Regions from separate parts of the Dendrosporobacter sp. 1207_IL3150 genome, predicted to be linked through region 2. Evidence: riboswitches for the same ligand, from Rfam matches in the RefSeq annotation. Region 2 holds a riboswitch; the other holds the start of a gene.
What was found. A riboswitch is a leader RNA that binds a small molecule or an ion and turns the genes downstream of it on or off. The one in region 2 is predicted to bind glycine.

Region 1 (10,841 bases), on a different contig from region 2:
CTAACTTTGATATTACTTTATAGTTGTCCCCCGTTGTATACTCTCTCTTGATTAGTCCTACATTGGGCGCATAATATTCAAATAATTGACTATCGTTCACTTGCTCTTTTATTGACGTAATTTTAATCATAATGACATTACTAAAATGACCAGCAGGAACTGTAACCTGTTCGTTGACACTTACTACTTGCCGGCGTGAAATAGAATCTTCCCACACTGCATTTTTACTTAAGGGGGCTTTCAATATCATCTCAGAAGCGTTATCCGGCTCATCTAATATAGTGCTTTCTGTATAGAATTCCGGGAGAAAAAACGTTCTTTTAATCTCATCTGACGAAATTTTAAATACCATCGTCTGTTGGGTCCCACCATTATTTTCGATAACTTGAATTCTATTATTGTTCAAAGCTACTATTTTACGGCTAAAACTTGCATATTCATTGCCTTCGCCTTGATATATCCAAGTACTGTGAATTTTAGCTGGAAAGTATTTAGTTACGTCGTTGATGACCTCTTGCGATTGGCTCATACTTGAATCAGGAATCTTATTGCATCCAAGTAAAACAAGTGTAAGCACGATCATTGCTAGATACTTTGGCATATTTTTCTCGCTCCTTGTTTTTGTTTTAATATAGCAAAAAGTTCACATTTATTTCTTAATTGTTATCCTTCCCTATTTTTATCTATATAACTAAAGACCTGAATCTTCAATATTGAAGATTCAGGTCTTTTTAGCTAAACAATACTTCAAAAATAATTAAGGTTTAACAGTTGCTTTAAAAGTTTGCTTACCATCTACCATCTCAATTATAACTGCGCTTTTAACTGCGTCATGAGTAGTATTTAATGTTGTTGCGCCAGTAACTGCCGGATAGTCTTTAGTTGCGGCAAGAGCCTCACGAATTTTGCCAGACTCAGTACTATTAGCACGTTTTATTGCATCGATAAGAACATTTGCTGCATCATAACCAAGTACAGCCATGGCATCAGGTGCTTGTCCATATTCTTTCTTATATGCGTCTACGAATGCCTTAGATATTGGGCTGGTGTCATCTACCGAGTAATGATTAGTAAAATAGGTGTTGTTTAAGGCTGCTGCTGATGCCACCTCAACGAGTTTAGGAGAATCCCATCCATCTCCACCAACGATTGGAGCTGTAATGCCAAGCTCACGCGCCTGCTTAACAATTTTTCCTACTTCTTCATAATAGCCAGGTACGTATATGACTTCAGGATTTGAAGCCTTGACCTTTGTTAAAACAGTTTTGAAGTCCTGGTCTTTTTGTAAGTAAGCTTCTTCAGTTAAGATACTTCCGCCGCCTTTAGTGAAAGCATCTTTAAAGAATGCAGATAATCCCTTGCTATAATCACTGCTATTATCAATTAAGACAGCAGCTTTTTGTAACTTCAAAGTATTTAGGACAAAGTTTGCTCCAACTGTACCTTGGAAAGGATCGATGAAACATACCCTAAAAGTATAGTCTTTTACTTTGCCGGTTTTTTCGTCAACAGTTACTTTAGGATTAGTTGCACCAACCGCCAAAAACGGAGCTTTGCTAGCTTCAGCTACGCTTGAAGCAGCGATTGCGTTAGAGCTGGAGAAAACACCAGTTACCGCAACTACTTTATCTTGAGTTGCAAGTTTGGTCATAGCATTTGCAGACTCTGAAGGCTCGCTTTTATTATCAGCAATTACAGCTGTAATTTGCTTGCCTAAGAGACCACCCTTAGCATTAGCTTCTTTTATTGCCATTTTCGCTCCGTTAGCCATAGAGTTACCAAACGTCGCGTTACCACCAGTCATTTCACTAAGAATACCAATTTTGATGTCGTTAGATGCTGTACCGCCGCACCCTGCCAAGACACCTGCCATTAATAACACTGCCATCAATACTGAAACCATTTTAAAGCTACTTTTTCTCATAAAACTCTCCCCTTTTTTTCACTACATCACGACCGATCATACCAGTCATTACAAATGATTGCATTCTCTAGTAATCCGTCCTAAAAAACTAAAAGAGTCAAATCATATGATTTGACTCTGAAGAACAACAAGTAGGTACATAAAATGCAATATGAATTGCAATATACCAACATGCTCTGTCCTTTTGCCTGAGAGTTTCACCAGTATAATTCTATACCGATTTGCACCTTCGGCGCCCTGCTGACAGGGGCTCTCCAGAGTTCCATCCATTTACGGTAGTCGCCTTAAAATCCTCTTTACGTGGATATAGCGTGTTTTCCGCAAACTTCACACGGACACTAGTATTAAATTTTTAGTACATTTATATAATAATACTATTTATAGTGTATGTCAAGTATAAATTACCATTCAAAACTTAATCTTATCTAGGAAGTTGATTTATATTAATGCCGTTTGTCCATACATAGAAAGGATAGTAACCTACAAGAGTTCCATCTACAAATACATTGTAAGCATAGAACCCCTCGGATTTAAAGGTAACCTTCCAGTCAATCACCTGAGAATACGTGGCCCCAGGTCTGTCCAAGAACATATTAAAATCATATCTTGCTACTGTTTCTTTGCCTGTTTCATCTGTCAAAACCAATGAGCTTATTGGAGAATCATATCGGGCCGTACCTATGAAGTTTGTTAGCGTTTTAAATCTAACCTGGAAAGGAAATTGGGAAACGCCAAATCCTGTAATTAACCCACTTAGAGATGCCATCCCGTTACGTTCACGGATAACCTCTGTTCCCATCATATGACTTGAAATAAAAACAGGCTTATCACCACTGGTTACTTTGATGCCAGCGTAAGCATGAGATGAGCATAATAAGGTGATTATAACTATTAATACAAAGAAAGCCCTTCTTCGACGCAATTTTAAAAACCTCCTGCAAATAGGATATAACTAGAAAATTCCCCCTGTTTACAAATATTTCCTGCTAATTTTAACAGAACATATTATTTCATATATTGGCAAAAAGCGCACTTAGTTCTATTACTTGAACTTTATAATATAAATTCGGCTGAGAGTCAAAGGAACACTTCCATTCCTTCGCCTCTCAGCCGAATTATCATTACTTCTCATACTCAGCTAGTATTTTATTTACTTTTGAAACAATATCATTTTTTTCTTCAGGCTTAATAGGTGAAACAGCAGGTACTAACACCTTAGGTTTGGCACCACCAGTCCGCCAAGTAATACCAGCACGAGCTGACTTTTCCCAACCATCTCCGCTCATTGCAATAGCTGCATTGTACATCACGGTTGGTTTGGAATAATGATATACACCAAGCGCTATTGCGCCTTCGCCATTATAGGTTCCAATGCCTGCTGAATATTGAGTAGGATCTTTTGGATCATAAGGCATAGGGGCTAAAGCAGATAACGCAAACGCCATTGCTCCCACCCGTTCTACTTTGCTGTCTAGAGATCTTAACTGACTCATGTTAACTGCGTCGGTGTCGTAGTAGCCTGGTGCAACATTAGTAATTTGACGTTCGTATCCTGGATGGCCGACAGATACGGTATCCGGACGATCGGCGATAGATCCTGCTCCCAGTGCAACACTACCGGGTGCATAAGCGTAGGAATATGCACCTAAGGCTGTACTTCCAACTCCTGCAGTTGCAGTTGCACCGGCACCTAACGCAGTATTACCATATCCGATTGCCGTTGTCCAAGCTCCTGTAGCATTGTTCCCACCACCACTTGATACCGATCCAATGCCGACATTGTAATCTGCCGTTGGATCTTGCGAATTTACCTGTATTCCTGTTGCCACAGCGGTATTAGAATCGCCAAGCGCTACTGAAACTACTGCCCCAACGCCAAGATTCAGATTTTCTCCGCCGACAACCTGTGTACCTACATTATTGTTAACGTTTATACTAAGATTGATTGGACCAGTTTGGTTTGATGGAGTATCTGCCCATACATTATTAGGTATAAAAGTCAACACACTAGCCAACGTAACTATCACATACAACAAATTTCCCTTATAACGGCTCATACAGTCCTCCAGTTAAATTTCAACGTTAGAGTGTGACTTCCTCTCTAACGTTGAATTGCTCCATTGCAAATATGACTACTAGTTTTGAGCTACAGTACCTACTTGATTCCCAGTATTATCATGAACGTTATTCTGGTAGCTTCCAAAATCTACAATTGCTCCTGCTCCAGTAACAGTTGCCCAGTTAGCACTTGTTACTATAGCACCAAGGTTCTGATACACTGTATTTGAATAACTGCCATGATCAACAATAGCACCCGTAACGTCGATTACAGCATGGCCATCCTTTGTTTTCATAATTGCACCGATATTACTGTATACATTATTGCCATAGCTTCCGTTACTTACAATAGCGCCGGTGCCGGTAACGGAATCAAAAACCTTTGGTGCCACTGGTCCTTGACTGTACGGTACCCATGCGGCAGTTGTGGCATCTTCAACAGCACCAATATTGTCGCGAACAGTATTCGAGTAGCTACCCCTATCAATAAGAGCACCAGTTCCAAATACTTTAACACTAACCGTATCATTAGAACCGAAGCCAGTTCCTCCGCCAAGAACGTTAGCTCCAAGATTATTATAAACGGTATTGGAATAGCTGCCATGATCAACAATAGCGCCGGTTCCTGTGGCTGTAATATGGTGACCGCCCATTAATTGCGTACCAGTATTTCCATAAACCGTATTATTATATGCCCCATTCTGAATAAGTGCGCCGGTTCCGGTTGCTGTAGGACTGGAATATGCACCAACAAAAGTCCCTAAATTTTGATAAACATTATTACCATATACACCGTTAGTGAGATTTGCGCCAATGCCAATAACATTATAACTGTTGCTCATGCCTGAGTTTGTGCCAGGTTGAATTATTGCGCCAATATTGTTATTTACAGTATTATTGTAACTCCCGTGTTTAACAATCGCGCCAGTACCATTTACAGTTCCTGCAAACACCGGTGTGCAGAAAACTGAACCTACCAACATTGCAGCTACAGCTAGAGCTGCTTTTTTTGAACTTTTTTTCATTTTAATACCTCCATAAATTTAATTTTTGGGATAGAATGCCTGTCTAATCTAAAAATACTAAGCTGCTTTAAAAGCTGCTCACCCCCGTTATTAAATAGTGCAATCTATTAGTGCATACTAATGAGGAAAATCTCGCTTGTACGTTGACCCCTGACACACCTACTTAAGCCAATGAAATCTCAATTTATAAAGCTGTACAATCCCTCGTTCCAATATTATCCATAATAGGAAGTTTTTATTCCATTTTTATTATGTTTTTTAAGATTTTTGTATTTCCAAATTTGTGCGCCTAATTTCTCTGTTTTTTCGCAAATAAAAAAGAACCACCTTAACGGTGATCCCGTGATTATTTACTATGCTTTAGCCCTTCTTCTGCCAACTGCTAAAACAAATACAGTGACAGCAAGCGGGACAAGCCAACTTGTAGCCAAATAGATATCTCTTAAATATGTTCCAACTATGCGGTCGTTCATAATCATTCCCCCTGCCGTCCATGCTAAGATCGCAGCTCCAGCATAAATGAGCGTTGGGTATTTTACCATCATATCTGATATAAACTTACTTCCCCAAACTACGATTGGAACACTGATAAGTAAGCCTAATATTACTAAGGTCATATTTCCATGTGATGCGCCAGCGATAGCTAAAACATTATCTACACCCATAATTGCGTCTGCTATAATTATGGTTTTTATTGCTCCCCAAAAATTGTCACAGGAATTGACGTTTTCTTCTGAATCCTCTTGGCTTAAAAGCTTTAGAGCAACTGGTATCAAGAGCAATCCTCCAATTGCCTGCAAGTAAGGAATCTGCAGCAGCCACACGGCTATAAGCGTCATTGCCGCACGGATTGCAATGGCTCCAAATGTTCCCCAGTATATTGCTTTTTTTCTTAGTTCGACTGGTAAGTTACGTGATGCCAAGGCTATAACTACAGCATTATCACCCGCCAGCACAAGGTCAAGTACTACAATAGTTAATAATCCAGTTAAAAAGTTAGTTTCAGGCATTGATCGATACCTCCCAGAATAGTATCGACCAAAAGTGGGACATTCTATCCTAAAGGTTCACTAAACGAATTTGCATAAATTGTCCATTAAATCGCTTTAACATACGTAGCAATTAGATTATTATATAATTATAATTCTTTAATTTAAAAACAATCTTTTATTCGGGGAGGTTGCAAATGAATAAAAAAGCTGTATCCTGGTTATATCAGCAACTGCCGGAGCTTACTGCCAAAGGAATACTATCAGCTGAAGCAGCCGAAAGAATAAAAAGCCATTATGGGCCTATCCAAAATACATCAAGCTCCAAATCGTTTCTTCTAGTCTTTGGTATTTTGGGTGTTATTTTTGTTGGTCTAGGTATTATTCTGATCTTAGCCCATAACTGGGATGAACTAACTAAGCTGACGCGCCTGCTTATATCAATTAGTCTAATAATATTAGCACAGTTTATTTCTGGATTTGCCCTATATTTTAGGCGTGAAAGCGTAGTTTGGCGCGAATCATCGGCAGTCTTCCACATGCTAGCTATAGGTGCGGCAATAGCACTAGTTGGGCAAACGTATCATCTCACCGAAGATACCGACGCCTTTTTACTAACTTGGATGTTACTATCACTACCGATGGTATATTTGCTAAAAGCAAATATACTTGCTGGGTTATATTTAGTCGGCATTACCTTCTGGGCTTCGAACGGCTATTACCATTTTGATAAAATGCTTAGCTGGGCATTGCTTGCAGCAGTTTTTCCTTACTACCGGATCAAGTTTAGTGAAGCAATTTATTCTAATGCTGCACTAATATTATCTTGGATCTTTAATATTTGCTTTTATGTCTTCTTTGCTGTAACATTCGGCACTTATATAGATAAGCTGGGTCCACTTATTTTTGCTTTGCTAACGGCTTTAAATTATAATATCGGCATTTTATTATCACCGAATATCAGGGAACATTCGCTATCACCTTTTAAGGTAACTGGCCTGACTGGTACTAGCGGACTAATTTTTCTCATGACATCTAATAACTTCTGGAATAACCTAACTTTGGAATCCGCTGTTCTAAAATATGATATCCCGATACTTTTTGCAATAGGCATACTTACCATTTGGACTTTTCTGCTTACACTGAAAAAGCCTGATGGTAATAATGTTCCTTTTGCGTTAGCACCAATACTTATCGGCATTGCATATCTCCTGCATTTCTATGATGCAACCGGCATTAGTGCAACGCTTCTAATGAATGCCTACATGTTATATTTAAGCATAATTGTTATTAGTATCGGCTTTCGCAAGCATAGCATCGGTGTCGCCAACATTGGTATGCTTATGATTGCTTTATTAATAGTTACTCGCTTTCTCGATATGAATTTTAGTTTTGTAATTAGAGGAATAGCTTTCGTAATACTTGGTGTAGCCTTCCTGACAGCAAACCTTCTGATGGTTCGCAGGAATGCAAACGAAGCGGGTGACACTAATGAAAAATAACAAAATCCTCTTAATTTTTATTCTTGTTGTATTTGCCCAAATCGCCACACCACTCTATATGGCATGGCACTGGGAAAACATCCTCCAAACGGGCCAGCGCTTTTATTGGGAAACAGAACCCATAGATCCGTTTGATGCATTCAAAGGACGATATATTGATCTTAGATTTCGTGAGGCAACTGCCCCAATTGACGATAACTCTGATCTAAAATACGGTCAATCTGCTTATGCTGTTATTAGCGTTAATACCGAGGGAAAAGCTTTCATCAGCGGGGTACGTGCTGAAAAGCCTTCAGATTATCAATACCTCAAAGTAAGGGTAAATCATACCGAAGGAGATACAGCCCATGTACAATTACCGTTTCGCCGTTATTATCTGCCTGAGGAAATAGCCTCAGAGGCTGAAGCTGCTTATCTTAATAATGCAGGAAGAACTAGTGTTGCAGCAGTCCGGCTAAAAGACGGTTATGGTGTAATCGAAGAGCTCTATTTAGGCAATAAAAATCTTAGGGAATATTTGCGGAATTCAAATACGAAATAAGGGCTGGCTTATATTTAACAAAGTATTCTAAATCTGCAATTTCAATAGTCTTCATCTCCTACGATGACCTAAACTATTTTTTGTAAATACAGATAATAGAAAAAATAGAAACACCACCGAAGATATCAAATTATCGGTGGTGTTTTATTATTTATAATGATTACAAGGCTTATTTACTTTAAATAATTAATTTTTATCTATTAATAAAACATCTCGATTTTAGCTTGGTATGTTTTATTTTTACCTTCACTAATTGCTGTTACTGATTTGTCCTTGATTTTTAGGTCTTGATATTCAAGAGAGAATACAACATTTTTAGCAACAACTTTTGAATATGCCCAGAAGAGTGCTTCTACATTGTCACTGCCTTTTGTAAAGAAGTTATAAGCTCCCATATTTGATACGGCAACTGTATCAAAGTTACCTGAGCCAGGAGCAAAAGCACCTGGATCAATGCTGCGATATTGCGCCATCCAAGCGTCTGTACCTTTTTTAGTAGGATTTACTATACCCATTACCTGATATGCTACAGGAGCTGTTTTACTATTAGTAAGCTGAACCATCCACGCATTTGGATCATCATTTAAACCATTTGCTCCATCTAGTTTAGATCCAACAAAATCACCAAAGACTAGCAAATCTCCGATCCTAGTGTCAAAGCCTACCAAGTAACCCTTAGAGCTAGTAAAGCTATTGCCTGCTGCGACATTAAGGTTGGTTGAATCCCCTTTTACGTCTCCCCAATAGTATCCTGTTTTCAAATTAACTTTATTTACTTTCCAGTCTAATTGTGCTGATGTAAAGCCATTATTATCACTAGCGCTATTTGGCCTAATATTGCCTGTCCAAGCACTGAACTTGGTATCTCCAAATTTATTGACAATCAAAATACCGTCTTTATTACCAGGACCTCCTATCATGCCATGGCTGAAGAAATCCAGGGCTGAACGGCCGATACGAACAGAATCTAGACCTAGTACATTCTTAGCTGTAACATTCATTTGATCTAATTTGGCATCAGAACCAGTTGAATCATATTCACCGAAACGAGTGTGCCCGTTGGTTGCAAGTCTTCCAGTCCATGACCAGTCTTCATTTATATTGCCACGGAATGTAATGCGCTGTCTGAAGTCAAACTGATCGGAGTGGGACAGCTTAGCTGGCATATCTGAGCTTGGGCTGTCTCCCATAAAGCGTATACGAGTTTCACCACTCACCCAAGTGTTAGTCTTGGATTCTACCTTAGCCACTCGTGCGCCCAGCTTATTTAGCTCGGAGGCAAATTCAGCGGAAAGCTGATCGATAATTACTTTTTGGTCCGCGTCAGCCTTTTCATACTTATCCATAGTTTTAGATACAAGAATAGCCATTTCATAACGGCTCATAGCTCTATCGCCTCGGAAAGTTCCATCTTGGGAACCGTCAACCAGCCCGGCCTTAGCTAATTTTGTAACCGCATCATAGGCCCAATGCTTAACTGGTACATCACTAAAAGAAGTGTTTGCTGCATACGTTGTACATGTCAGCGCGAGTGTTAACGTACTAGTTAACAGAAAGGTTTTCATCGATTTTTTCAACGTTAAGTCCTCCAATGTAATTCTAATCTATCATACTAGTAAACATCGTTATCCTATTACCGACAATAAGACAAGCTTGGAATAACCACATATGCTTATAAATATATTAGTATTGCTAATAAATTGTTATTCATTGTTAAGTTTAATTAATATGACAGAATAATTATTGGCGACTTTTGTCATTTTTCCTGCTTGTCTTTCAAGTTATTTTAGAAATTTATTACATATTTTTATGCAGGCAATAGGAAATGGTCTTACCACACTAAGCAGCGGGTAAGACCATTTTCTAGCTATCTTCTAAGTTTGAAACTTGAGCACTCGGTATGAGTGTAATAATCTGATCCGTCACCATTAACCTGAATACTTTCTAGCGTACACAAGTGATTACTATTATAGGAACAGGTATCTACAGTACACTTTAAGCAATCACAGGAGCCTGAACTTAATACGTTATTCGTCAGCTCAGAATAAACTGATCTGTCCAGAAAAGCACCGCAGCTAGTATTATGTTCTTCTTTAGCCGAACTTCCAACTATATCAACACAATTGGCATAGCATACACGCGATTTATTGTGCGAACAACTAGTTACATTGCAATTAATCCTATTCATTTTACATCCTCCTCTATTTGAAATATCTATCAAGCAAGCCCTTGAATGCACACCCATGTCTTGCTTCATCTTTGCACATCTCGTGAACTGTATCGTGAATAGCATCTAGATTATGCTGCTTAGCCATAGTTGCAAGTTTCTTTTTGCCATCGCACGCACCGTACTCTGCTTCCACTCTTGCACTAAGATTAGCTTTGGTATCAGCAACTACAACTTCACCTAAAATCTCTGCAAACTTAGCAGCATGTTCGGCTTCTTCAAAGGCAATTCTCTTATAAGCTTCTGCTACCTCTGGATAGCCTTGTCTGTCTGCCTGACGCGACATAGCTAAATACATTCCTACTTCCGTACATTCGCCGACGAAATTGGCACGTAATCCCTCTAGGATTTCTACCGGAACATCTTTAACAATGCCAATTCTATGCTCGTCTGCCCAAGCTAATTCACCTGTCATTTCTTTAAAATGAGATTGACTAGCCTTACATACTGGACACTTTTCCGGTGCTTCTTCTCCTTGATGGATATATCCACAGACTGTACAAACAAACTTTTTCATCGCGATCCTCCAAACTAAAATTAATACTACTATCTACTAAGATATTGTTGGATTTTCA
Region 2 (10,841 bases):
AAAGTCCAACCGTAATACCCTGATTAATACATTCGGTCATTGTTTTTACCATATCTTCTTCTGATTCACCAAGACCAGCAATGAGGTGAGTTGTAATACTTCCAGGCCATTCCGTTGCACAAGCAATTAACAGGTCCCACTTTTCCTGCCAGCTGCCTGATTTTATTCGATTAAAAACGTCAGGTGTTGCGGCATCTAAAGGGATGCAGATACGCTCAGCTCCGTTTGCTAATAATTCTCTTGCCTTATCCACTGTTTTGATATTACTCGATACGCATATGGGCATCTTAGTATCTGTCTGTAATCTTTTTATAGCCGCAAGTGCTTCATCAATGCCCATCTCACTGTCAAGAACTTGCAGACAAGCCCTCCTAATCACACGTTTGGCATAGGCTTCTCCAATACCAGTAGAGGCTTGCTCTGCTTCACACGCCGGCCAAGTAATACGCGATAACCTGTTATTTGCCGAACTACTACCTTGTGACTGAGCACAGAACTTGCAATTATTTCGGCATTTTTCTCCGATCATTATATAAGCAGTAGAAGGATGAACATGCGTTGCTGCCTTTTTCTTACCAATTATATTGGCTGTACCTGCTGACAGCCTCCACATACTCATAGGCTGCAGCACTCCTCTCCCTTGAGTATTCTTAGTCCCAATTTTTCTGCTAACCGCATAGTGGCAGCAGTTGAATTGACTATTGTATTGATGCCTAACTTTACGGCCCATTGGTCAAGCTCATTACGATAACTTCCGCCAGGTCTCATACAACCTAGGTGAAGTGGAACATTTGGAAAGTCTACTCTTGCCTTCGCCAAAAATTTGACAACTGAAGTTATATTAGGTGGCATGCAGTTTGAATAATATGTATCCTTTGTTGGCGTAAACACAATAACAGTCAAACCATCAACACCTAGTTGTTTTAGTATATCTAAGGCTTGATATTCTCCTTTTATCTGTCCGGCAAGAAGTCCTATGCAAATATGGGGAATTACTCTTAAGTTACTGCGCAGTCTCTTATAACAATTAACATAGTCCTCCACTGTATGCTGCGTTCCCAGCACCTCGCGAATCGTTTGGTTATCACCTATAAAATCAAATGAAACAGTATCCGCAATTGCACTTAGATTAAGTATTTCATCATGAGTTACTAGTCCTGTATGAACGTTAAACCGCTTGGTCCTTTTTCTCTCGGCCAAATCTTTTATATAAGGATAAATTGGCACTTTACCTTCAGTCGTACACCCGCCGCTAATTAACCAACTGGAGGCATTAATATCGTCCTCTGTCAATTGTGTTAACGATTTCATATTTTTAAGATAATGTCCGCCGCAATGGCTGCAGTTTTGTTCGCATCTATCTCCTGTTACACTTATAGCCTTGGTTTTCGTCGGACTAACAAAACATATCTCAGGCGGAAAAAATTCATTTCTTACATTCCAAGCTCTTAAAACCTGAGTCTCTAAATTTTCCATCGAACCACCGGCTTACGTGCTGCCGTCGCCTCATCAAGTCTCCCGACAACAGTATTACATGGAGATGCCTTAACTCTAGTCGAATTTTTCACACATTCTTCAGCAATTTTACACATAACATCGATAAAACTATCTAAAGTTTCCTTACTTTCTGTTTCAGTTGGCTCTATCATAAGAGCCTCATCAACAATAAGCGGGAAATAAATCGTTGGTGGATGATAACCATAGTCTAATAATCGTTTTGCAATGTCTAGAGTCTTTACATCGTATTTCCGCTGGTTTAATGAAGTAAGTACACATTCATGCATACAAAATCGATTAAACGGTGTATGATAGAGATTTTTTAATTTACTGAAACAATAATTAGCACTTAGGACAGCACACTCACTTGCCTGCCTCAAACCGTCAGATCCCATCGCTCTGATATAAGCATATGCCCGCAAGATCACGCCAAAATTTCCATAAAATGCATGTACCTTACCGATAGATTTCGGACGATCATAATCAAGGTTATATTTACCGCCAGCATAGGTAATTATTGGTACTGGTAAGAAGGGTACAAGTTCCTTTTTTACACCTACTGGTCCTGCTCCAGGACCACCACCGCCGTGAGGGGTGCTAAAAGTCTTATGTAAGTTAAAGTGGACAACATCAAACCCCATATCGCCGGGCCTAGTAATGCCCATTATCGCATTAGCGTTAGCGCCATCATAATAAAGTAGCCCGCCTGCTTCATGAACGATTTTAGCAATTTCTTGTATATTGCTTTCAAAAAGTCCAAGGGTACTTGGATTTGTCAGCATTAACGCAGCTGTATCGGTACCAACAGCTGTTCTTAACGCATCAAGGTTTACAGAACCATCACTATTTGATTTTATTTCAACCGTCTTTAGACCGCACACTGTGGCTGAGGCTGGATTAGTGCCGTGAGCTGAATCTGGGACAATCACTTTATCGCGAAATTCACCGCGCTGTCGATGATAAGCACTTATAAGTTTTAAACCTGTTAACTCTCCATGAGCACCAGCAACTGGCTGCATGGTTATAGCATCCATACCTGCGATTTCGCATAAATACTTTTCCATAAAATACAGCATTTCTAGCGCCCCTTGGACTGAATCACTATCCTGAAGTGGATGAATGTTGTTAAGCCCAGCCAAGCGACTGATATCTTCATTAACCTTGGGATTATATTTCATTGTACAAGAACCTAGCGGATAAAATCCCGAGTCCACGCCAAAATTGCGCGTTGACAACCCAGTATAATGGCGAATTAAGTCAGGCTGACTAACCTCTGGAAACTCAACATCAGATTTACGCAAGTAATTAGCAGGAATTAATGATTCAATTGATTCTGTTGGAACATCAGCATCCGGTAAATCAATTGCCTTACGTCCTGGTTTGCTTAACTCAAAAATTAAGGCTTTACTTTCTCTCACAGTATCGCCCCCAATACATTAGCAAGCTTATCAATCTCGGATTTAGAACGCTTTTCTGTTACACATAGCAGCATGGAGTTAGATAACTCAGGGTAGTGTTCACTTAGATCAAACCCACCAATTATCCGCTCAGACAGTAATGATTTATTGACTTGTTTCACTGGCTTATTTAACTTAATTACAAATTCATTGAAAAATGGAGCTGAGAAAACAAGTTCACAGCCGTTTAACTCACTTAATCGCCGACTGGCATAATGAGCCTTTTGCAAACATAATTCAGCTATTTCCCTAAATCCTTTTCTACCAAGCGTACTTAGATAAACTGCTGCTCCTAAAGCACATAATGCTTCATTAGAGCAAATATTTGAGTTAGCCTTTTCACGTCTTATATGCTGCTCTCGGGCCTGCAGTGTAAGAACAAACCCACGGTTACCTTCAAAATCTGAAGTTTGGCCCACAATCCGACCAGGCATTTTCCTAATGAGCTTCTCAGTAGTTGCGAAGAAACCCAGATATGGTCCCCCGAATGCAGTTGGAAGGCCTAAAGCCTGCCCTTCTCCTACTACAATATCTGCTCCCAAATACCCCGGCGCTTCTAGCAGTCCTAATGAAATGGGATTAGCCGCAACTATTAAATAAGCTCCGACACTATGCGCATGATTACTCAAACTTTCTATATCCTCAACACACCCGAAAAAATTTGGATGTTGGACAATAACAGCTGCGGTATTCTTACTAATGAACTTATCTAGACTTTCCGAATCTACTATGCCATTACTAAAACTTACTTCGTTTATTTTAAATTCCAAATCTTTACCGTATGTTTTAAGTACTGCGCGATAATTAGGATTTAAACTACTTGCAACAACTATTTCTTTACGCTTTAAGGTACTGCAAGCCATCATAGCTGCTTCTGCGATAGCCGTACTGCCGTCATATAATGAAGCATTAGCTGCTTCCATTCCGGTTATCGAGCATATCATACTCTGGTATTCCCAAAGAGCCTGCAAATACCCTTGTGCTATCTCAGGCTGATACTGCGTATATGCTGTATAGAATTCTGATCTGCCTATTATATGATCAACAACACTAGGTATATAGTGATCGTATGCACCAGCCCCTAAAAAACAACTGTAATCTTGGAGATTTGCATTACTGGAGGCTAAAGACCGTAAGTGAGCTACCAACTCGGACTCGGCTAAGGCACGTGGTAAGTCCAACGGCTTTTTCAACTTTATATCTGATGGAATATCATTAAATAAGTCTTGAATAGACTGCACTCCGATTTCTGCCAACATTGCCTTGATATCATTTTCGGTATGCGGCAAATAACTTCGTGCCATATTTAATGGCCTCCTTCTTCAATAAGTTTTTGATATTCAGCAGCTTCCAGCAAATCATCTAGCTCTGATGGATTATTCAGCTCAATAACCGCAATCCAGCCTTCGCCATAAGGACTTTCATTTATAGCCTCCGGTTTATCGTTTAAAGCATCATTAACTTCGATAATTACGCCTGAAACTGGTGCGTAGATATCCGAAACAGCCTTAACGGACTCAACAACTGAAAATGATTGGCCTGCGCTAACACTGGTAAAAGCAGCAGGAACTTCCACAAAAACAACGTCACCAAGCTGGCCTTGAGCAAAGTCTGTAATCCCCACAGTTGCACGATCGCCTTCTACTTTCACCCATTCATGATTTTTTGTGTACCTAAGCTCATGCAAGATTTCCATTCTTATTTCTCCTCCCTATCAATAAAATTGTATCTTTAAGGATTTAAAGGTCTAGAATAAAAAGGCTTAGCAACTACCTCAGCTGAGACATTTTTTCCACGAATTTCGATCTCGATTGATTTACCAACTTGAGAGTAGACTGTGTTTATTAGACCTAGCCCCAAATTTTTATCTAGGGTTGGAGAATAAGAGCCAGATGTTACAACTCCAATGTTATTTCCAGCAGCATTAATCGGGTATCCCGCTCTAGCTATTCCTCTTCCTGAAACAGTAAATGCTATAATTTTGCGATTTAATCCAGCTTCCTTTTGTTTTAACAGTGCGTCTTTACCGGTAAAATTTGATTTTTTGAATTTTATAAATCGTCCTAATCCAGCTTCTAGCGGGGAAATTAGTGCAGATAGTTCATGCCCGTATAATGGAAGGCACGCCTCAAAGCGCAAGGTATCACGACACCCCAACCCTGCCGGTACAAGACCATACTCTCGGCCAGCCTTTAGCAGCTTCTCCCATATCTCATTGCTATCTTCAGGCTTGCAGTAAATCTCGAATCCATCCTCACCAGTATAGCCGGTCCTGGACAGTAAAACTGTTTTGCCACACACATCCGCATTAGCGATAAAATGGTAATAACGTAGTTCTTTAAGTGCTTCGGTTGTTACGTTTGATAAAATAGAGCAAGACAGTGGTCCCTGAATTGCAAGTTGGGCTATTTCTGAGGATAGATTATCAAGTACTACTTTAAAATTTGTTTTCTGTGACTGCAACCATTCCCAATCCTTATAAATATTAGCAGCATTAATTACTAGCAGATATTTGTGTGCAGAGTATCTGTAAATGAGCAAATCATCCACAGTTCCACCATCAGGGTAGCACATAGGGGTATACAGTGCTTGATTGTCAGTAATGTTAGTTACATCATTAGTAACTAACATTTGCAGAAAGGCTTCAGCATCTTCACCTTGAACTAATATCTCTCCCATGTGTGATACATCAAACAAGCCTGCTCTTTCTCTAACTGCTCGATGTTCGTCTAAAATCCCCTGATATTGTACCGGCAGCATCCACCCTCCAAAATCAATAATCTTGCCACCATAGCTAAGATGCGCATCATACAGCGGTGTTTGTTTTCCTTGCATTTACACCATCCTCCCTTGAAAAAGCAAGTTTCATGTAAAGAAAACTCGGCTTGCGCCGAGCCTTAGCGACAGCGGAAGTCGATACTTATCTCCTTATGCATGTAAGAAAGTTTTATACTTGCTTATCGTATAATAAAAAACAGAGACATAAAAGGCAAATAACCTTCTTTGTCTCTGTCACTTATACCTGAAAGTTTCGCCCGCAACGGGCTCCCCTTCGGTGATGCACCATTTAGTGCATTCTCTCCAGAGTCTAGTCCGGCTACGGTTCTTTTGCCTGAGAGTTTGGACAAAGAAGTCTTGCTCCTTCGGCGCCGCACAGCGTTCTCTCCCATAGCCATCATCCTAAGCTGTATTTTATTATTTTAAAAATCGTTGCAATAACCCTCTTGTAAAGTGTATGAACCTTGCTCCACGAAGATTCGCAAAATTTATAAAAGATTATCTTTCAACGCACTAATTACATTCTTTCAAATTCGGCAATAAACGGTGCATGGTCGGATGGCTTTTCAGCTTGACGCATTTCGGTATCAATCCAGGCCCGCAGCGACCGTTCCGCTATAGTTTTTGTAGCCCAAATATGATCGATCCTCCACCCTAGCTTTCTTTTAAAGCCATTAGGTACACGATAGTCCCAAAATGTAAAGTGACCATCGTCAGTTACGTGCTGACGAAAGATATCATTAAGTCCCCAGTTACGCATTATTTCTAATAAGTTATGCTCTTCTGGATGAAATCCTACAGAACCAAACAGCTTTTCCGGCGCATGTACATCACGATTATCCGGGGCAATATTAAAGTCACCCAACCAAATTACCGGCTCATTAGGCTGATAATTATGGCTGATATATTCACTCAGTCGCTGAAGCCACGCCAGCTTATGCTGAAAATGATCACTTGAAACATCTCTTCCTTGTGGTACATAGGTATTAATAATATTCACATTATCAACTTTTACGGAAATCAATCGCGCCTCATTTGAATACTCCAATTCGTTCAGGCCATAACTAATAACAGTTGGCTCTGATTTAGTAAGTATTGCAACGCCATTATAGGATTTTTGCCCCTTGAATACAGAGTAATAGCCGACCGCTTTTAGTTCGTCTACCGGAAACTTATCATCTTGAACCTTTGTTTCCTGAAGTGCAACTACATCAGGCTGTACCCTTTCTAACCACTCCAGTAAAATAGGCATTCTTGCTCTTATTGAGTTTACATTATATGTCGCTATTTTCCATGTATCATTCATTTTACTACTCCTTACCTAAAACTTTGCTTGAGTTATAAATTATACTCATATTAAGCTCAAAACCCTTTTTTTCGGCATTTAGTGTAGATTTTAGTCTTTGGTCTTTTTAGGAACTCTGGCGTATAATTAATATAAAGAAAACACGACTTATGCCGAACTTTGCGAAGCGAGTCCTATTTTCATAGCGGTATATTGAAATCAGCCCTCCTTTGAGGAGGGCTGTACTAATTTTTGGGGGTCTTTATATGTCTGCTTTCTTTTCTTCGTTAAACAATTGGTTGGGACGAAAAATGTTCTTAGTAGTATTATCCGGTCTGTTCTTAGGATTTATTTTGAAAATTCCTGATACTCCTTTAATAAGGTATTTAGTAGTTGCTTTTTTTGCCTACATGACTTTCGTTACCGCACTAGGAACAAGTTTCAAAGAATTTATCAAAGTACTAAGTAAACCATTGATACCACTTTGGATTTTAGTCTTAGTACATTTTGTAACACCACTGACAGCATGGTTAGCCGGTATCATATTCTACCCGGACGAACCCTTTATTCGTATCGGTTATCTAATTGGCGCATCTATACCGATTGGTGTTACATCAGTCATTTGGACCGCCTTAGTAAAAGGAAATTTAGCTGTGTCCCTTGTTGCAGTAACCCTGGATACAATCGTAGTGCCTTTGGTCCTGCCGCTTTTCTTTAATATGGTTATTGGGCAAACTGTCGAAATAAATTACGTCAAAATGATTTTAGACCTCTCACTGATGGTAACCTTGCCAAGTATCGCCGGTATGCTCCTTCATGATGCCACTGACGGACGTGTGGCAAACTTCACTAAAAACATCGGCGGGGCGACCTCTAAGCTATCCTTAATGCTTGTTATTTTAATAAATGCATCATTAGTAGCCCCACAGATTGTCTGGGATTTATCAATACTTAAAACTATGCTTGTAACCTTATTAATTGTTTCAACAGGTTACTTTGTTGGCTATCTAGGTTCTTACGTCTTAAAGGACCGCTCAAAAGAATCCGTTCTCACTATGATATACAATGTCGGTATCAGGAATAATGCTTGCGGGCTGGTATTAGCTTTATCTTATTTTCCGCCAGCAGTAGCCATCCCCATAACCCTCTCAATCTTGTATCAACAACCGCTTGCGACGATTATACCGCATATCTACAATTACTTCACAAAGAAATCTCACATCACATGAAAAACTACATAAACGAGTAAAAGGACCAGAGTATACATCGCCAAAACAACTGATGTATACTCTGGTCCTTTGTTTAAAACTCCTAAGAATAAGTGTACTTGGTCAAGCGTAAGATTAAAAGTCTAACAAAAACTAATTTTTTTAAAAAAATTTGCTTGATTTTCCAATGAACATCTTGTATATTATTAATTAGGAATTAGATTATTATTATCTATTAATAATAATTATTAAATAGGGGGAGATATAATGAAAAACTTTATTTGCACAATCTGTGGGTATGCACACCAAGGAGACACTGCGCCAGGCGCTTGTCCACAATGTAAGGCTCCAGCGGGCAAATTTATTGAACAGTCAACAAGAGAACTTAATTGGGCTGATGAACATCGCATTGGTGTTGCGGCAGGTATAGATGAGGAAGTAATTGAAGGCTTAAAAATGAATTTTATGGGTGAATGTACCGAGGTAGGTATGTACTTAGCTATGAGCCGTCAGGCTGACAGAGAAGGTTATCCTGAAGTTGCTGAAGCATATAAAAGAATCGCTATTGAGGAAGCTGAACATGCAGCAAAATTCGCTGAGCTTCTTGGTGAAGTAGTAAATGCATGTACTAAAAAGAACCTTGAATTAAGAGTAGAGGCAGAATACGGCGCATGTAAAGGTAAGTTAGATTTGGCTAAGCGCGCTAAAGAACTAGGCCTTGATGCAATTCATGATACAGTTCATGAAATGTGTAAGGATGAAGCCCGCCATGGCGCTGCCTTCAAAGGTCTTCTAGAAAGATATTTCAGCAAATAAATCACCAGCAAACAAGCTTCACCGCAAAGTGAAGCTTGTTTTTTATTTTTATGTAAGCCGTATTGTTTGTCTACGTAAACTAAGGCGTACAGCCCTGCTGTACGCCTTAACATTGTCCAGTAATTATTTTTTGAAAGAGTCATAAATTTTCTGGTACTCAGGTGTAGCTGGTATTGATTTGTAAATATAGATATGAACCCTGTTGGGGTCATTGACTACAAAACTGCGTTCACCCCATGGCTTATCCTGCATTTCCTGATATATATTCAGCCCTGCCTTTTTAAGCCTCAAATATTCAGCATCAACATCTTCTACTTCAAAAGATAAAATCAGCCCTCGGCCGTTAAAAAATTCACCTTCTTCACGCTGCGGCAAAGTAAAGCTTATTCCGGCTTCAAGGCTAGGTGACAAAAGCTCTATATACCAGTCACTTTCATATACAAGATTAAATCCGAAATGAGTCATATAAAAATTTTTTGATTCTTTTAGCTTTTCCGTACTAATCGTTGCATCGATACGTTTTATCTTCATAACCTATCTACCCCATACCTATAGTATTATAGTATCTTCTAAATTCGAGATTTATCAATAAAACACCTGCCACTAATAATATAATTTGCTAACTTATTCTATTCTATTAATCATTTTTTAAATATAGGTAGGTAAATCATCTTAAAACCACGAATTAATTTATTACGCTTTTAGAATAGTTACAATTAAAAACTTTATTGGAGGGAATTTCTGATGCTTTACGAGCTTATTAACGAAGGTTTTGGCGATAAGGAAGATTTTAATTGTGCTGAAAAAATTTTGTACGGTGCTAACCAAGCGTACAATCTTGGGTTTAGTCATGAAACATTAAAATTATCAGCAGGTTTTGGCGGCGGTATGGCAATCGGCAGTGTATGTGGCGCATTAACCGCAGCCGTAATGGTTCTAAGCAGTCTATATGTAAAAAACAATGCCCATGAAAGCACTAAAATAAAAGCTCTCTCACTAGAATTATTTTCTACCTATCGAAAGGAAATGGGTGAAATAAACTGCGGACCGCTTAAAGCTCGTTATAGAACTGAAGAATTGAAATGCCGCAATGTAATCGCAACTGCTGCAAAAGTGCTTGATAGAATTATTGAACGTGAAAACGGCCAAAGTGCCCCCTGTAAAGCCGTCATCTAAAAGAAATGCCTAAGATCCCTGACTGGGCTCTTAGGCATTTTTTATTATATATTTTCACCAAAGTTTTTTTTAAGATAGCGACCTATTTTCTTACCAATTTGCGCCTTTCCCTTTGTATCGGGGTGTAAACCATCTGCCGCTGCTAGATGAGGTAGTAAGCCATCAGGTCCAGTCAATAATGGGGCAACGTCCACATAAAACTCTTGATCTTTAATCCAGTTGTTAACCTTAATCCGTTCACTTTGCCAGCTAGCCTCAGTCTCCTGGTTAAAAACTTTTTTTATAACATCCGGATTCACCGGAGTTACAGTAGCAAATATCGGAGTAATACCATGCTCCTGACATTTTTCCTTAATTTCACGCAAGTTATTAATTACATCCTCAGCGGCAGCACCCCCGCGCAGATCATTAATACCGCCCATAACTACAAGCAATTTTGGAGCAAAAGGTAATACTTCTTTTTCAAACCTAGTATTCATCATTGAGGTTGTGTCTCCGCTATGACCCAAATTTTTCACAGGAAACCCTGTATAAGTTGTCCAGTCATAAGCCGGATCGCTTGGCGGGTTTGATATAGCACCACCGCCGTGAGTAATGCTGTCACCGAAAGCTGCTACTTTAAAA

Region 1: it holds a riboswitch for glycine, as region 2 does, so the genes downstream of both, V6C17_RS13940 (ABC transporter substrate-binding protein) here and gcvT (glycine cleavage system aminomethyltransferase GcvT) in region 2, are expected to answer to the same signal.

What each region holds. Positions count from the first base shown of each region.
Region 1 is NZ_JBAIYU010000030.1:143,943-154,783, reverse strand. It holds gene V6C17_RS13945 (TapB family protein) at 1-601, opposite strand, end outside; gene V6C17_RS13940 (ABC transporter substrate-binding protein) at 758-1,924, opposite strand; glycine riboswitch at 2,091-2,192, opposite strand; gene V6C17_RS13935 (DUF6941 family protein) at 2,346-2,846, opposite strand; gene V6C17_RS13930 (YadA C-terminal domain-containing protein) at 3,046-3,981, opposite strand; gene V6C17_RS13925 (hypothetical protein) at 4,060-5,007, opposite strand; gene V6C17_RS13920 (TerC family protein) at 5,361-6,017, opposite strand; gene V6C17_RS13915 (DUF2157 domain-containing protein) at 6,194-7,498, shown strand; gene V6C17_RS13910 (GDYXXLXY domain-containing protein) at 7,488-8,039, shown strand; gene V6C17_RS13905 (S-layer homology domain-containing protein) at 8,240-9,616, opposite strand; gene V6C17_RS13900 (DUF1540 domain-containing protein) at 9,907-10,227, opposite strand; gene V6C17_RS13895 (NADH peroxidase) at 10,241-10,783, opposite strand.
Region 2 is NZ_JBAIYU010000019.1:60,408-71,248, reverse strand. It holds gene V6C17_RS11085 (radical SAM protein) at 1-619, opposite strand, end outside; gene V6C17_RS11080 (radical SAM protein) at 616-1,476, opposite strand; gene gcvPB (aminomethyl-transferring glycine dehydrogenase subunit GcvPB) at 1,464-2,915, opposite strand; gene gcvPA (aminomethyl-transferring glycine dehydrogenase subunit GcvPA) at 2,912-4,258, opposite strand; gene gcvH (glycine cleavage system protein GcvH) at 4,261-4,650, opposite strand; gene gcvT (glycine cleavage system aminomethyltransferase GcvT) at 4,686-5,789, opposite strand; glycine riboswitch at 6,045-6,133, opposite strand; gene xth (exodeoxyribonuclease III) at 6,250-7,038, opposite strand; gene V6C17_RS11050 (bile acid:sodium symporter family protein) at 7,284-8,246, shown strand; gene V6C17_RS11045 (ferritin family protein) at 8,493-9,041, shown strand; gene V6C17_RS11040 (VOC family protein) at 9,165-9,572, opposite strand; gene V6C17_RS11035 (C-GCAxxG-C-C family (seleno)protein) at 9,786-10,217, shown strand; gene V6C17_RS11030 (GDSL-type esterase/lipase family protein) at 10,262-10,841, opposite strand, start outside.